One region of the Arthrobacter sp. zg-Y1171 genome, then DNA from elsewhere that is predicted to be linked to it. Evidence: predicted binding sites of a transcription regulator. Region 1 holds the regulator's gene; the other holds the start of a gene.
The links. Region 1 encodes LexA, which represses DNA repair genes until DNA is damaged. Its sites were predicted from a motif close to TCGAACANNTGTTCGA; they were not measured.
Positions count from the first base shown of each region.

Region 1 (7,802 bases):
CGGCGACCACGGTGCGGGGATCCCGGTCCGGAGCGAACTCGGTGGCGAGCGACCACAGTGAATCCCCGGCGGATACACCCACCTGGATGGTGTGTGTCTGTTCCGGGGAGTCCCCCGAGGCCATGGCCGGTGCGGTGAAGAATCCGATGAAGGCCAGCAGTGCGGCGGCCACGATCATCAGCGGGGCTCCGACCAGGACGAGCCGGCCACGGCGAGTCAGGCGCAGCGGGACAGATGCCTGGGCGTCCGCGGTGGTGGCCATGCGGGCGGGGCCGGCCGCCCGGTCGGGGGAAGATCCGGTGAGGCTCTGCGCGGTGATGCTCTGTGCAGTGATGCTCTGTGCAGTGAGGGGAAGTACGTGTACTGACATGTCAATACCTTTCCGGTCCGAAGAGCAGCTCCGCCGATTCCCCCGCCTCCCGTAAAAAGCACCGGGAAAACAGTGTGGCTCGAAACTGCATTCGAACATCTGGTGGGTCCGCCGAGGTGTCGGTGGACCGTTTTCTACTCAGGGTCGAACATATGTTCGAAGCTGTACTCGAACATTTCTAGCACTTATCTACGAACATTGTCGAGACTCGCTCGAATATATGTTTGAAAATATGCCTGCGCTCCCCTAGCGTTGAACCTGTTGGAAGCGGCTGGGACCAACTAACCATCCGGCACTGACAAAACGGCTTGGCGGGATAGACCACCGCATCGAACCACTGCATCGAATCAACGCACCGCAGTACCTCAGCAACGCAGCACCGCAGCACCGCAGCACCAACCAGATACACCGCTAGAACCATCCGGCCCGCGTCCACGGGCCGACTGTGAAGGGAAGCCGACGTGGCCCGTGTTACCAATGGCAGCACCCCCTCCCCTGCCGCGCCCGCGCCGGCAGGACGTACCAAGGGCCTTACCGCCCGGCAGACGAAGATCCTGGAGACCATCCAGCGTTCGGTGAACGCGAACGGCTATCCCCCGTCCATGCGGGAGATCGGCGACATAGTGGGGCTGGCCAGCCTTTCCAGCGTTACGCACCAGCTGAGCCAGTTGGAGAAGCTGGGCTACATCCGCCGGGACCCCAAGCGCCCGCGCGCCATGGAGATACTGGTTCCGCTCCTGCTCCGCGATGCTCCCGTGCGCCGAGGCAAAGGCAACGCGGGCGACGACGGGAACACCGTGGAGGCTGCTGAGGGTGCAGCAAAGGGCGGCTCCGGCGGCGGCAGCCCACGCACGCAACGTTCCGGCAGCGTCTCCGACCTCACCACCGCAATCGACACCGCGATGGTTCCGCTGGTCGGGCGGATCGCCGCAGGCGGACCCATCCTGGCCGACCAGCAGGTCGAAGAGATGGTCCCCCTTCCGCGCCAGCTCGTAGGGCACGGCGACCTGTTTATGCTTCGCGTGGCGGGCGATTCCATGGTGGATGCGGCCATCTGCGACGGTGACTGGGTGGTTGTCCGCCGCCAGCCCACCGCCGAAAACGGTGACATTGTCGCGGCCCTGCTCGAAGACGAGGCAACCGTGAAGACCTTCCGGCAGCGCAACGGACACACCTGGCTGCTGCCCCAGAACACCCGCTACGAGCCGATCCTCGGTGACGAAGCCACCATTATGGGCAAAGTCGTCTCAGTGATGCGTTCGCTCTAGGCACAAGCTGACCGTCCTGGCCGGACGTAAAGGACCATGCAAAAGCAGCGCCTCCGGTACACGGCGGCGCTGCTCTTTGCTTTCCGGGATCCCCTTTCCCGGGCGGGGTTTACTTCTTCGCGCCCGCAGGTTCCGCGGCGAGCCGTTTCAGTGCCTGAAGCACCACGGAACGGTCGGTGGTGGACCAGAACGGCGGCAGGGCGGCCCGCAGGAAACTGCCGTAGCGCGCGGTTGCCAGGCGTGAGTCAAGCACAGCCACCACTCCCTTATCCCCGGAGGCGCGGATCAGCCGGCCGGCACCCTGGGCGAGCCGGACGGCTGCGTGGGTGGCGGAGACGCTCATGAAGCCGTTGCCCCCGGCCTTGGCAACCGCCCGGGTGCGGGCGGTCATCAACGGATCGTCCGGGCGCGGGAACGGAATCCGGTCAATGATGACCAGCCGGCAGGAGGCGCCGGGGACGTCCACGCCCTGCCAGAGGGACATGGTGCCGAACAGGCAGGTCTCGTCCTCGTCGGCAAACTGCTGGACCAGGGCGGACATGGTGGATTCGCCTTGGCAGAGGATCGGAAAGTCCACCCGCTTCCGCAGGGCTTCCGCGGCTTCCTCCGCTGCACGGCGGGAGGAGAACAAACCCAGGGCGCCGCCGCCGGAGGCCTTGATCAGCGCCTCCAGTTCGTCCAGCTGCTCCGGGGAGGTGCCGCGTCCCGGCTTCGGCAGGTCCTTGGCTACGTACAGGACACCCTGCCGCGGGTAGTCGAAGGGGCTGCCGACGTCGGTCCCCGTCCACTTCGGTGCACCGGCACCCAGCAGCCCCAGGGCCCCGGCCACCGGGCCGAACTCCGCCCCGATGGCCAGGGTGGCCGAGGTCAGCACCACAGTGTGCCCGTCGAACAGGCCTTCGCGCAGTCGGCCGGCCACGGACAGCGGTGCAACGTTGATGGTGGGTGGTGCGTCTTCTTCCGGGGCGGTGTAGCCGGTGCCCGGCGAGAAGGTGCTGGCACGCGACGCCCACAGCACCTCCCCTGAATTCACTGCGTCAAGGATCCGTTCGCACAGTTCCAGGACAGCCATCAGGCGCGAGCGTGCCATCTGGCGGCCGCCGTCGACGGCGTCGGAGCCTTCGGGCTTGGAGTCGGACAGCGCCGTGCGGCAGGCTTCACGCACGGATCCCAGGACCAGCTCCTGGTCTTCGGACAGCCCCGCGGCCAGCAGGCCGGAGGGCACCGGGGCAAACACCGAGTCGAAGGCCCGGCCGGCAGCGGCAAGCGGCTCCATGGTGGCGGACGTGTGTTTGCGTGCTGCGGAGACCGCCGCGGCAATGACTGTTCCGGAGAGTTGTCCGGTAACCGCTCCGGTAACCCTGTCCTGCAGCTCGTGGGCCTCATCGATCACCACTACGTCATAGTCCGGCAGGACGGCCAGTCCCTCGAACGCACTGATGGCCAGCATCGCGTGGTTGGTGATCACCAGATCGGCGACGGCGGCCTTGGCCCGTGCCCGTTCGCTGAAACAGGCCTCCGCCACCGGGCACTTCTGCGCCCCCAGGCACTCCATGGAGGTGACGGACACCTGACGCCAGGCACGGTCGCTGACGCCGGGAAGCAACTCATCCCGGTCACCGGTTTCCGTTTCCTGCGCCCATTCCTGCAGGCGGACGACGTCGCGCCCCAGGGCGGAGGTGGGCCCGCCGGCGGGAGCGGGATGGGAGACAGCCTGCTCGTCGCCAAGCAGGAACAGTGTTCCGGCTTCGTCTTCCTCGGGGAATCCGCCGCCGGTCTTGTGGACGCAGACGTAGTTGCTGCGGCCCTTGAGCAGGGCAACATCCACCTCCCGCGGAAGCTTCGGTTCCAGGGTCTTCAGCAGGCGCGGGAGGTCACGCCCGACGATCTGGGACTGCAGGGCCAACGTGGCAGTGGAGACCAGCGCGGGCTTGCTGCTTTCCAAGGCGTGCGCAATCAGCGGGACCAGGTAGGCAAGCGACTTGCCCGTACCCGTTCCCGCCTGCACCAGCAGGTGGTCGCCGGACTCGATGGCCTCGGCCACCTGCCGGGCCATCTCGTGCTGGCCGGGCCGGTTCTGCCCGCCCATGGCCGCCACCGCAGTGTCAAGCAGATCCAGGACCTGGTCCGGTCCCTGTGGCGCTTTCCTACCCATGGGTCACGAACTGCTCCAGCTCTGCTGCCAGCCCTTCGCGAACCTTCACATGCAGCTGGGTGCCGGCTTCGCCGTGCTCCAGGGAGAGGATCTCGGCGTCTTCCTGGTGCAGGCGCGAGACGATGTCGCCGCGCTCGTAGGGCACCAGGAGTTCCAGGTCCACGCCGGGGCGCGGAATGCCCTCGGAAATCGCCTGCAGCAGCTCGGGGATGCCCTCGCCCGTGCGGGCCGAGACGACCACGTGCCGGGGCTCGCGCTGGCGCAGCCGCTCAAGCACGAACGGATCCGCTGCGTCGGCCTTGTTCAGCACGATGATTTCGGGCACCTTGCGGGCGTCGACTTCGGTGAGGACGGTCCGGACGGCCGCGATCTGGCCCTCCGGGTCCGGGTGTGAAGCGTCAACCACGTGCAGGATCAGGTCTGCGTCGGCTACTTCCTCCAGGGTGGAGCGGAAGGCTTCCACCAGCTGGGTGGGCAGCGACCGAACAAACCCCACGGTGTCAGCGAGCGTGTAGCCGATTCCGTCTTCGGTCTGGGCCTTGCGGATGGTGGGATCCAGGGTGGCGAACAGTGCGTTCTCCACCAGCACCCCGGCATCGGTGAGCCGGTTCAGCAGCGAGGACTTTCCTGCATTGGTGTAGCCGGCAATGGCGACGGAGGGCACGGAGTTGCGGTGCCGGTTGGCCCGCTTGGTTTCGCGCGCCGGCTTCATGCCCGCGATTTCGCGGCGGAGCTTGGCCATCCGCGTGCGGATCTTCCGGCGGTCCAATTCGATCTTGGTTTCACCGGGGCCGCGCGAACCCATGCCCGCGCTGGCGCTGCCAACCTGGCCGCCTGCCTGCCGGGACATCGATTCGCCCCAGCCACGCAGGCGCGGCAGCAGGTATTCCAGCTGCGCCAGTTCCACCTGGGCCTTGCCCTCGCGGGACTTGGCATGCTGGGCGAAGATGTCCAGGATCAGCGCTGTCCGGTCGATGACCTTGACCTTGACGATGTCTTCCAGCCCGCGGCGCTGGGACGGAGCCAGCTCACTGTCCACGATGACCGTGTCTGCACCGGTGGCCGTCACAATGTCCTTGAGTTCCTGGGCCTTGCCGGACCCGAGGAAGGTGCCGGGGTCCGGCTTGAGCCGGCGCTGGATGATGCCGTCCAGGACTTCGGATCCCGCAGTCTCAGCCAGTGCGGCCAGTTCCTTCAACGAGTTTTCGGCGTCGGCAGCAGTGCCCTCGCTCCAGAGCCCGGCAAGGACAACCCGTTCCAGCCGCAGCTGGCGGTATTCGACCTCGGTAACGTCCTCGAGTTCGGTGGAAAGCCCGGCAACGCGGCGCAGTGCGCGGCGTTCCTCCAGGTCCTGCTGCTCGCCGTCGTGGACGGAATGCCCGCTATCGCTGTCGGAGAGCGCGAGGGCGCGGCCTCGCTGCTTGTCGCCGGGGGCCTTCGCTTCGACCGCGCTGTCCTTGGCGAGAATCCTGTCGATGACACCCTGGATATCCGAAGGACTCAGTTCGGGTGTGGAACTGTCCGTCGAACTGTCTGTCGAATTCACAGGACGGGAGTTGTTGATCGTCATAATCTCCTTATTGGAACGTACTTTCCATGGTAGGCCAGTGAACCGACAAATCCTCAGGAAAACAACCTTCTCCGCAATGGATCCCTACCGCGCCAGCTGTCCCTTACAACCCGTACGGCCACGCATAAATTCCATCCCACACGCCTGCAGCGACTAATCTGGACTGTTATGGGTTCAGACCACTACTTCTCCTCCACACCGTCCGGGCCCGAGGTCCGCAAACCGCTGCGCGTCAGCCTCAACGGGACAGAACGGACCCTGCAGACAGCGGGCGGGATCTTCAGCCCCGACGGGATCGACAAGGGCACGATGGTTCTGCTGGAGGAAGTTCCCGCGCCGCCGGAAACCGGCAACCTGTTGGACATCGGCTGCGGCTGGGGACCCATCGCCCTCACCCTGGCGCTGAAATCCCCCGCGGCCCGGGTCTACGCGGTCGACGTCAACGAACGCTGCATCGCGCTGACCCGGGACAACGCAGCGGCGTTGGGCTGCGGCAACGTCATGGCCTCGCTGCCGGAGGAGGTGGACCCCGAAGTACGCTTCGACACCATCTGGTCCAACCCGCCCATCCGGATCGGCAAAGAGGAACTGCATGCCCTGTTGCTGCTCTGGCTGCCGCGCCTGGCGCCGGGCGGCACTGCCTGGCTGGTGGTGCAGAAAAACCTGGGCTCGGATTCCCTGCAGCGCTGGCTGGCGGAGACGCTGCCGTCCGGATTCACCGTCTCCCGCCACAGCACCGCGAAGTCCTTCCGGACCCTCAAGGTGGAACGCAGCGCCTAGAGCAGGGTGCCGCGTGCCACCAGGACGGCCGGTCCGCTGAGCTCCACATGTTCGCGGCCGTCGGGTCCGGTCAGGAAACGGACGCCGACGACGCCGCCCGGCACAGTCACCGCCCAGTCATCGGGTGCGTCGGCTCCGGCCCAGAACCGGGTGGCTACGGCGGCCGCACAGGCGCCGGTACCGCAGGAGAGGGTTTCGCCGACGCCGCGCTCGTGGACGCGCATGGTGAGAAGCCCCACCCCGTCTTCTACGAGCGGCTCGGCCGGGACCACGAACTCCACGTTGGTGCCGTGCTCCGGCTCCGGCTGCACGGACGGAGCTGCCGTCAGGTTGGTCGCGGCCAGTTCATCCAGTTCCGCGAGGGCCACGACGGTGTGCGGGTTGCCCATGCTGACGGACAGGCCCGGGCGGGGCACCTCCAGTCCGTCTGCGTTGACCACCGTGTCCATGGATTTGGCAGCCGCGTGGTCGGGGTAAATGAACTCCCAGGGCCCCATGTCCACCGCATAGCCGCCCGCCATCCGGGTTACGGTCTTGACCCCGGCGCGGGTACCGATCACCAGGGACGCGCCTTCGGCCAGTTCCACCAGCCGCTCTTCCAGCAGGAAGTGCACGAAGACGCGCACCCCGTTCCCGCACATTTCCGAGATGCTGCCGTCCGAGTTCCGGTAGTCCATGAACCACTCGGCGTCCGGAGCCGTCTGCAGCAGGGCACGGCCTTCAGGGAGATGCCCGGACCGGACGGCCCGGATGAAACCGTCGCCGCCTACTCCGCGGTGCCGGTCGCAGACAGCGGCTACTTCGTCGGCGGCAAGATCATGCGCAGCGTCGGGATCGGCCACCAGCACAAAGTCGTTGCCGGTGCCGTGACCCTTCGCGAAGGGCAGTCCCGCAACGGAGGAGGGCAGGCCGGAGGCGGACAGGGATGCAGCGGAGGAAGCAGGAGTATTGGTCACTTACCAAGGATACTGGGCGGGTGCCCTTCCCGGACGGCCGCGGCCGCCCGGGCCACCAGCCGGGGGTCGTTGTGCTCCAGCCAGGTGATCCGGGGATCCGCACGGAACCAGGTCAGCTGCCGGCGGGCGAACTGGCGGGTAGCCACCACTGTTGCAGCCGAGGCTTCCGCCACGGACGATTTCCCGTCCAGGACGGCCAGGAACTGTGCGTATCCCAGGGCGCGCGAGGCGGTCCGGCCGGTCCGCAGTCCTGCCGGCTCAAGCCGCCGGACTTCTTCGAGCAGCCCCTGTTCCACCATCCTGTCCACCCGACGGGCCAGGCGTTCGTGCAGCACCGGACGTTCCACGCCCAGGCCGATCTGCACGGCCGGCGAGACGTACTGGCGCACCGGCATGAAGGAACTGAAGGGGCGTCCGGTCAACTCGAAGACCTCCAGCGCGCGTACCACCCGGCGCGCATCGGAGATCCGTTCGGCTGAGACGGGGTCCACTTCCCGCAGCCGGTCCTGCAGCGCGGGCAGGCCCCGGGTTTCCAGCTCGGCTTCGATCCCGGCGCGGACCGCCGGGTCGGTACCCGGGAAGTCCAGGACGTCCAGTGCGGCCCGGACGTACAGGCCGGAACCCCCGACCAGGATGGGGTACCTGCCCCGCGCCCGGATCTCAGAAATCATCTCCCGTGCCTGCGCCTGGAAGGCCGAGACGC
Region 1 covers NZ_CP104264.1:1,196,163-1,203,964, reverse strand. The annotation lists gene N2L00_RS05610 (LysM peptidoglycan-binding domain-containing protein) at 1-370, opposite strand, end outside; gene lexA (transcriptional repressor LexA) at 832-1,638, shown strand; gene N2L00_RS05600 (ATP-dependent DNA helicase) at 1,748-3,793, opposite strand; gene hflX (GTPase HflX) at 3,786-5,363, opposite strand; gene N2L00_RS05590 (class I SAM-dependent methyltransferase) at 5,532-6,143, shown strand; gene dapF (diaminopimelate epimerase) at 6,140-7,099, opposite strand; gene miaA (tRNA (adenosine(37)-N6)-dimethylallyltransferase MiaA) at 7,096-7,802, opposite strand, start outside.

Region 2 (7,802 bases), 970 kb from region 1:
AGATTGCGTGGTAGAGGAGCTTTGGCCCGGCGTTTCCGCCGCCTGGTCCACGTTTGTCCACGTTCCCTCCACCGCCGCCGTCGACGTCGCCGGCTCCGTGCGCAAGTGGCACATCCTCGACAACGGCCCTGACCTGGCCGCCGCCGGGGTTGAACCGGCCGGAACCCTGCTCTGCGTGCACGGCAACCCCACCTGGTCCTATCTCTGGCGCACCCTGCTGGCTGCCGGCGCTTCCGCCGACAAGCCGTGGCGCGTAGTGGCCGTTGACCAGCTGGATATGGGCTTCTCCGAGCGCACCGGTGCCTTCCGGCGGCTGGAGGACCGGATCACCGACCTCGGCAACCTCACGGACACGCTGGGGATCACGGGTCCCGTGGTCACTGTCGGCCATGACTGGGGCGGCGTGATTTCCCTGGGCTGGGCGCTGCGGCACCGCCGCCAGCTGGCCGGCGTCGTCCTGACCAACACCGCTGTGCATCCGGCCGGCTACTCGCTGCCGCCGGCCCTGAAGCTGGCCCTGCATCCGGCCGTCCACCCCTGGGGCACGCGCAGCACCGATGCCTTTATCCGGGTCACGCATTCCCTCGCGCAGCCCGCACACCCGGCTCCCGTGCGGGAGGCCTTCGCGCTGCCGTACCGCGGTGCGGCCCGCCGGCAGGGCGTCGCGAACTTCGTTGCCGACATTCCCGCCGTCGATTCCCACCCGAGCTGGCGCGCGCTGAACACCGTAGCCGAGGGCATCCGCCGGCTCAACGTTCCCTCGCTGGTTCTCTGGGGTCCTCGGGATCCGGTCTTTTCCGACCGCTACCTGCGCGACCTGCTGGAGCGGCTGCCGGAATCCTCCGTGCACCGGTTCGAGGGTGCGGGGCACCTGCTTCCCGAAGACGTCGACATCGCCTCCCCCGTCTTCGCCTGGCTGCGGACGGCCGTCGAAGAGCCTGCGGATTCCGCCCTCCGGCGCACTGAGCCGTTCCGCCCCATGCTTGCCGAGCTGGATGAGCGGGCGCGCGATACGAGCCCCGCCGTCGTCGACATGGCACCGCTGGGCGGAGGCGAAGGCACGGCCCCGCGCACCTTGTCCTGGGCGGGGCTTGCGGAACGCGTGAATGCCCTCGCTGCGGGTCTCGCCGCGGCCGGCGTGCGTCCCGGAACCCGGGTGAACCTGCTGGTTCCGCCCGGCATTGAACTGACCTCGCTGATTTACGCGTGCCTGCGCCTGAACGCCGTCATCGTGGTGGCCGACGCCGGCCTCGGCACCAAGGGACTCGGCCGCGCCATCAAGGGCGCCGGTCCGGCGTTCCTGATCGGCATCGACCGGGCGCTGATCGGTGCCCGGGCGCTGGGCTGGCCGGGAACCCGGATCAGCGTGTCCGAGCTGTCTCCGGCCCGCAAACGGCTGCTGGGTGTGCGGCATTCCGTCGAGGGTCTCATTGCCGACGGTTCCGGCTCCGAAGCGCCGTGGTATCCCGCGGACCCCGACGCCGACGCCGCCGTCCTGTTCACCTCCGGCTCGACGGGCCCGGCCAAGGGCGTGGTGTACACGCACCGGCAGCTGGCCGCGATGCGCGACGCCATCAAGGACACCTATAACCTCCGTGCCGGGACCTCGCTGGTGGCAGGCTTCGCGCCGTTCGCCCTGCTGGGGCCGGCGCTGGGGGCAACGTCAGTGACTCCGGACATGGACGTCACCTCCCCGCGCACCCTGACCGCGGCAGCCCTGGCTGATGCCGCCGTCGCCGTGGATGCCACCACCATCTTTGCTTCCCCTGCGGCGCTGACCAACGTGCTGGCCACGTCCGGCCAACTGGACGCTGCACAGCGGGCCGCACTGGCACAGGTGGAACTGCTGCTTTCCGCCGGCGCCCCGATAGCCGAGCCGCTTCTGGCCCAGGTGCAGGATCTGGTGCCGAAGGCGTCCCTGCACACCCCGTACGGCATGACCGAAGCGCTGCCGGTCACCGACATCAGCCTCGAGGGCATCCGTGCCGCGGGTGCCGGCAACGGCGTCTGCGTGGGCATCCCGGTGTCCCGGGCCGACGTGGCCATCGCCGAAGTCTTGCCGGACGGCTCGGTCGGCAACAAACCGCTGACCGTCGCGAACCGCACCGGTGAAATCCTGGTCAGCGCCCCGCACGTCAAGGACCGCTACGACCGGCTCTGGATCACGGAACGCCACAGTTCCTCCATTGACGGCTGGCACCGCACCGGCGACGTCGGCCACTTCGACGATGAGGGCCGGCTGTGGGTCGAGGGCCGCCTGGGGCACATCCTCACCACTGCGGACGGTGTCCGGACTCCGGTGGCAGCCGAGCAGGCGGCCGAGACGGTCGACGGCGTAGGCAGGGTGGCGCTGGTCGGCGTCGGACCCGCGGGTGCCCAGGTGCCCGTGGCCGTGCTCGAAACGGAACCGCCCGCCCGCCGGGCCGGAACCGCGACTCCGGCGCTGACCGCAGCTGTGCGGTCCCGCGTGGCCGAGCTGGTGGGGCTCGATCTGGCGGCGGTACTGGTGCTGCCGCAGATGCCCACCGATATCCGGCACAATTCCAAGATCGACCGCACCGCGTTGGCGGACTGGGCCTCCCGGCTGCTCGCCGGCGGTCCGGTGCCGAGCCTGGGCAAGGGACGGCGATGAGCTCCGCCGTCCTGCCTCCCCGGAATGTCCTCGTCACCGGTGCCAGCGGCCTGCTGGGCGGCGCCGTGGCGGACCTGCTGGAAGCCAAGGGCCACAAGGTCCGCACGTTCCAGCGCCGGCCGGGAGTCCCGGGCCGGGACTCCGTGGCCGGGTCCGTTGCGGATCCCGCTGCTGCTGCCCGCGCCGTGGACGGGATGGACGCAGTAATCCATCTCGCCGCGAAGGTTTCCTTTACCGGCGAGTGGCATGAGTTCGAGGAAACCAACATCGTTGGTACGCAGGTCCTGCTGCAGGCTGCGCAGGCGGCCGGGGTCCGCGACGTCGTCTTCGTGTCCTCTCCGTCCGTGGCGCACTTCGGCGAACCGATTGCCGGTGCCGGTGCGGGTACTGCAGATCCGTCCCGTGCCCGCGGCTTCTACGCCGCGTCCAAGGCCCAGGCCGAGCTCATTGCGCTGGCGCAGAACTCCTCCGATTTCCGGGTCACTGCCATCCGCCCGCATATCGTCTGGGGGCCCGGCGATACGCAGCTGGTGGAACGCGTGATCGACCGTGCCCGGTCCGGCCGGCTGCCGCTGCTGGATGCCGGTGCTGCGCTGATCGACACCACGTATATCGACAACGCGGCGGCAGCCATTGTCCGCGGGCTCGAGCGGATGGATGCCGCGGCCGGCCGTGCCCTCGTGGTGACTAACGGACAGCCGAGGCCGGTAGGGGAACTGATTGCCGGGATCTGTGCCGCCGCTGGAGTGGCTGCACCGGGCTGGAGCGTTCCCGGCAAGGTTGCCCGCGGCGCCGGAAGCCTGATCGAGAAGGCATGGCTGGTGGCCGGCCGGCGGGGTCTGGTCCATGACGAGCCGCCCATGACCCGCTTCCTTGCCGAGCAGCTCTCGACGTCGCACTGGTTTGACCAGCGCGAAACCCGCGAAGTGCTGGACTGGACGCCCGAAGTTTCGATTGAAGACGGCATGATCCGGCTTGCCCGGCACTACTCCTAGGATGATCCCGTGAAAAGCCTGCAGACGATCGAGTCCTGGCCCGTCGACCACGCCGCTGCCGCCGTCGTAGGCGTTGACGGCGAGGTGCTGGGAACCGCCGGCGACCAGGACCTCCGTTTTCGGCTGGCGTCAGTCACCAAGCTGCTGAGCGCATACGCCGTTCTGGTGTCCCTCGATGAGGGAGCCTTGGAACTCGATCAGCCTGCGGGCCCCGAGGGATCCACCGTCCGGCATCTGCTGGCCCATTCCGGCGGCTACGACTTCGGCGAGCGCACCGTCCGCTACACCCCCGGTACCCGGCGCCTGTATTCCAACGCGGGTTTTGAGGTACTCGGAGAGACACTGGAGCAGGCTACGGGCATGGCCTTCGGGGAATACCTGCGGGAAGGCGTGCTGGTTCCGCTGGGCATGTCTTCCACAACACTGGAGGGCTCCCCCGCTGCCGGTGCCGTCTCCACGGCTGCGGACCTCAGCAGGTTTGCTGCCGAGCTGCAGGCTCCCACGCTCACGGATCCGGGCCGGTTGACGGAAGCCACGCAGGTGGTCTTTCCCGGCCTGGCGGGAGTGCTTCCCGGTTTCGGCCGGCAGAACGAGAACGACTGGGGTCTCGGTTTCGAGATCCGTGCCCAGAAGTCTCCGCACTGGACCGGTGCCAACAGCTCGCCGGCCGCTTTCGGGCACTTCGGCCAGTCGGGCACTTTCCTCTGGGTGGATCCTGCGGCTCGTGCTGCTGCTGTCTGCCTTACCGACCGCGATTTCGGTCCTTGGGCTGCCGAGGTGTGGCCTCCCTTTACCGACGGGGTCCTTGCGGAGCTGGCGGACCGGTAGCGTTCTGCCTGCTACGCGGCCCAAACCAGGTCCACGATGCAGGCTTCCAGGAAACCCTTCGGGGGCGGCTTGCCTCCCGTCCGATCGCCAGCGCTGTCCTCGGCCCTGCTTCCGGGGAGCGGAGGCGCCGTGGACCGGTAGGTGTGCCCTGTTGGGGTGGTGGTCTCGACGGTTTGCGGTGTAGTTGATCCCGGCGGCGGATCGAGCGTTTGCGCCTTCCAATCGGGTGCTTCCTTAGCCTGGTTGCATGCCTCGCAGAGTCCCTGACCGTTCGCAGTGCTGGTCTCCCCGCCGTCACGGTGCGGGCGAATATGGTCGAGATGCCGAATCGGTGCCCCGCACCACTGCATTCGGCAGGTCTGGTCGCGAGCCGCGATAAACCGTCCCAGCGAAGCCGGGAACAAGCGCGCCCGGGAATCCATAGCGACTAATTGACCGGCAATCGGTTCGGTGTAGAGCCGGCGGATCCAGCGTTCTTCCTGCTTGTCCTGCTTCGTTGTCCGGCCTGCAGCCCGTTGCCCGTCATGTTCGGAGTCCTGCCCGGGTTCTTGCCCCGGACGCCTTCCCCGGACCAGGTCCCTTGCCCATTGCGCCGGCACCGGGCCGTACCCGGGGACCAGAGCAGGCTCTGAGTCTCCGCCGAACAGTGTCCGGTCCGACATCACCAGCTGAACTTCCACCTTCAGCTGCCCTGTCTCCGCCTGGCCGGTCACGCGTTCCACGAGAGTGTCCGCCATGATCTGGCCCCGCCCCCGGGTATCTCCGGTTGCCCGCAGCCGGTCTGCTTCACGGGACAGTGCGGCAAAAACTCCCACTCCCTGGGCGACGGGCAATAGTCCGGTTAGGTAAGTCATGGTGTCCGGTGCCGGACGGCAGGAAACAAAGCGTTCGGATTCGGCTTTGGCTGCGCGCTTGACCGCTGCCTGCGGGTCGAGCCGGTAAGCGGCACCTCTGGTACGGGAAATGATCTGCCGGTCCCCCAGGGTCTCAAGCACGTCCGGATCTCCGGCCAGTTCTTCATCCACCCGCCGCCGGTCCTCCAGACTCAGGCAAGCTGTCTCGCGGACCAGCAGCGTTGCCCGCCATTCACTGATTTTCCCGCGGGTCAGCGCGTCCAGCGTGCACGGCATCTCTTTTGTCAGCACCTTGGCAAACCCCAGCAGCCGTCCCCCGCGGCTCGGTGACTCCCTGCGGGCCAAGGCAATCTGGGACGCGACTCCGCGGCCGAGGTCCGCGCGCGGCACTCCGGCCTCGGCCTGCTTCCGGCGCTGCGAGGCATCGAATTCTACAGCGGCCCGGGCCTGTGCCGCCGAGGCTGCGGCTTTCAGTTCCTCGAGCGCCCGGATCCGGTCAATGAGCTCGCGGTCATCCGGCGCCCCGCTGGACAGGCCCTCAGCTTGATCCCCCAGTACCTCAACCCACGCGTTCACCAACGCGGTACCGGCGGTCGATCCGCCGGTCCGCGGGTGGTTTGCAGGGTGGTTTGCAGGGTGAGAATATTCGAACATGTGTTCGAGTCTATCGGGGTCTGGAGCTCTGATCTAGGCGTAAAATACCCGTTCAACCACCTGTTTTTTCAGTTGTCTTTTATAGCCTTCCAAGCGACGCTCTTGCGGCCGAAACCGGCCTTACCCAGCGAGAAAAGAAACCACGACGACGCCGAGCAGCAGTGCAGCGTTCCCCGCCAGCGCGAGGTTTCCGGGCTCCTTCTTCGGCTTCTTCTTCCCGGCCTTCGCCTTCCGGTCTGGGCTTCCGTGGTCGGGGCTGGCGGTGTCGGAATTCCCGGTGCCGGGTGCGGCCGCCCTTTCCCGCACAGGAAAGAACGGTAGCCGTGACCGCTCCACCGATGCGGCTTGTGACGCCGCGGTCTGCGGCAGCCGGGACTGATCCGACGCCTCCGCAGGGATGTCTGGGTTCGGAACCAGCTCCGAACCGGCCGGCTCCGGTCCCGTCGTAGCCTCGGATACCTTCTCCCGTAACGGACCCTCAGACTCAACCCGACCCGGCAGCTCCGGCCAGCGAAGAACGGCACCGGCAACAGCCGCCGCGAGCGCGACAACGGCCACCACCCAAAGGACCACCGACCCGGAAGTCCACGGCACGACCAGCCGCAAAAGGCCCGCGAGCGAAGCCGCTTCCATCAAACCGGCCAGCAGTGACCTCCGGCTGGGGCCGGAAGGCATTCCCGCCCGTTTCCAGACGGGAACCGCCATCGACAGACAGGTCACCACCAGCCAGGCGCCGAGGATCCAGGACATCAGGCTGAATGTCATCAGAGACCTTCCTTCAACAAAGCCAAGGCAGCTTCTTCCTGCCCGGCAGCCACGTTGGAGAGGATCAGCACCGCCGTGCCCGCCTCGCGGTCCATTGCCGCCATTGCCGAGAAACCTCCGGTCATGCCGTTGTGCCAGGTCGCAGCCCGCCCACTCGAGGGAGAGGCCTGGGTGAACCATGCCAGGCCCACCTGCTCTCCGTCCTCACCGGTATCCCACTGCGGTTCCAGGGCACGGGAACCCGGAGCAGTCTCCGCCAGCAGTGCCTGGAGGTAGAGCGACATATCCGCTGCGGTAGACCGGATCCCACCCATCGGCGCCCCGCCGTTGCCGGTCCAGGCACCCTCTGGCAGTCCGCTTGCATTCCGGCCGGTCGGAGCATCGGGACGTAGGTTGTCGGCCGTCATTGGCACGTACGTATCCTTCATTCCCAGTGGCTCGAAAATCCGCTGCTCCAGCAGGTCGGTGTATTCCATCCCGGCTGCCCTGGCGAGCAGCTGCCCGAGGAAGGCATACCCGAGGTTGGAGTAGGCCACCGCTCCCCTTCCGCCCACCGACGCAGACTGTGCCTGCTCCAGCACCTCGGCAGGCGAGGCGGTGTAGGGGTCGCGGTGGAGCACGGTGCCGGCAAGCAGGGAGACCATCGCTCCCGGATCGGTGGCAAGCCGGGGAAGCCCCGAACGGTGGCTGGCCAGCTCGGCCAGGGTGACGGCGCCGATTTCGGCTTCCGGATCCCGCAGCTCCGGACCCAGGATCTCGGCAACGGTGGTCTCCAACGTCACCTCGCCGCGCTCGACGGCGTCCGCGAGCAGCGCTGCAGTGAATGTCTTGGACACCGAACCGATTTCGAACTCGGTCCGCTCGTCGGCACCGAATCCGGCAAACCGGACATCGCCGTTTTCGAGGTATGCCACACTGACCGCATCGGCAGGTTTCTGCAGCAGGGGCCGGACAGCATCGGTGAGGGCTGCATCCCCGGAAACCTGCGTCGACAGGCGCGGCGTCCACGGGGCAGCAAGGAGCCCGGCGGCCAGTACCGCTGCAGCAGCCAGGACGGCCACGGCCATGCGTCTG
Region 2 covers NZ_CP104264.1:2,167,119-2,174,920, forward strand. The annotation lists gene N2L00_RS10205 (3-oxoacyl-ACP synthase III) at 1-14, shown strand, start outside; gene N2L00_RS10210 (alpha/beta fold hydrolase) at 8-2,632, shown strand; gene N2L00_RS10215 (NAD(P)-dependent oxidoreductase) at 2,629-3,627, shown strand; gene N2L00_RS10220 (serine hydrolase) at 3,637-4,455, shown strand; gene N2L00_RS10225 (DUF222 domain-containing protein) at 4,467-5,963, opposite strand; gene N2L00_RS10230 (hypothetical protein) at 6,084-6,728, opposite strand; gene N2L00_RS10235 (serine hydrolase) at 6,728-7,802, opposite strand, start outside.
Region 2: a site for LexA is predicted at 6,004-6,019, ahead of N2L00_RS10225 (DUF222 domain-containing protein). Genes of this name have one in related genera too.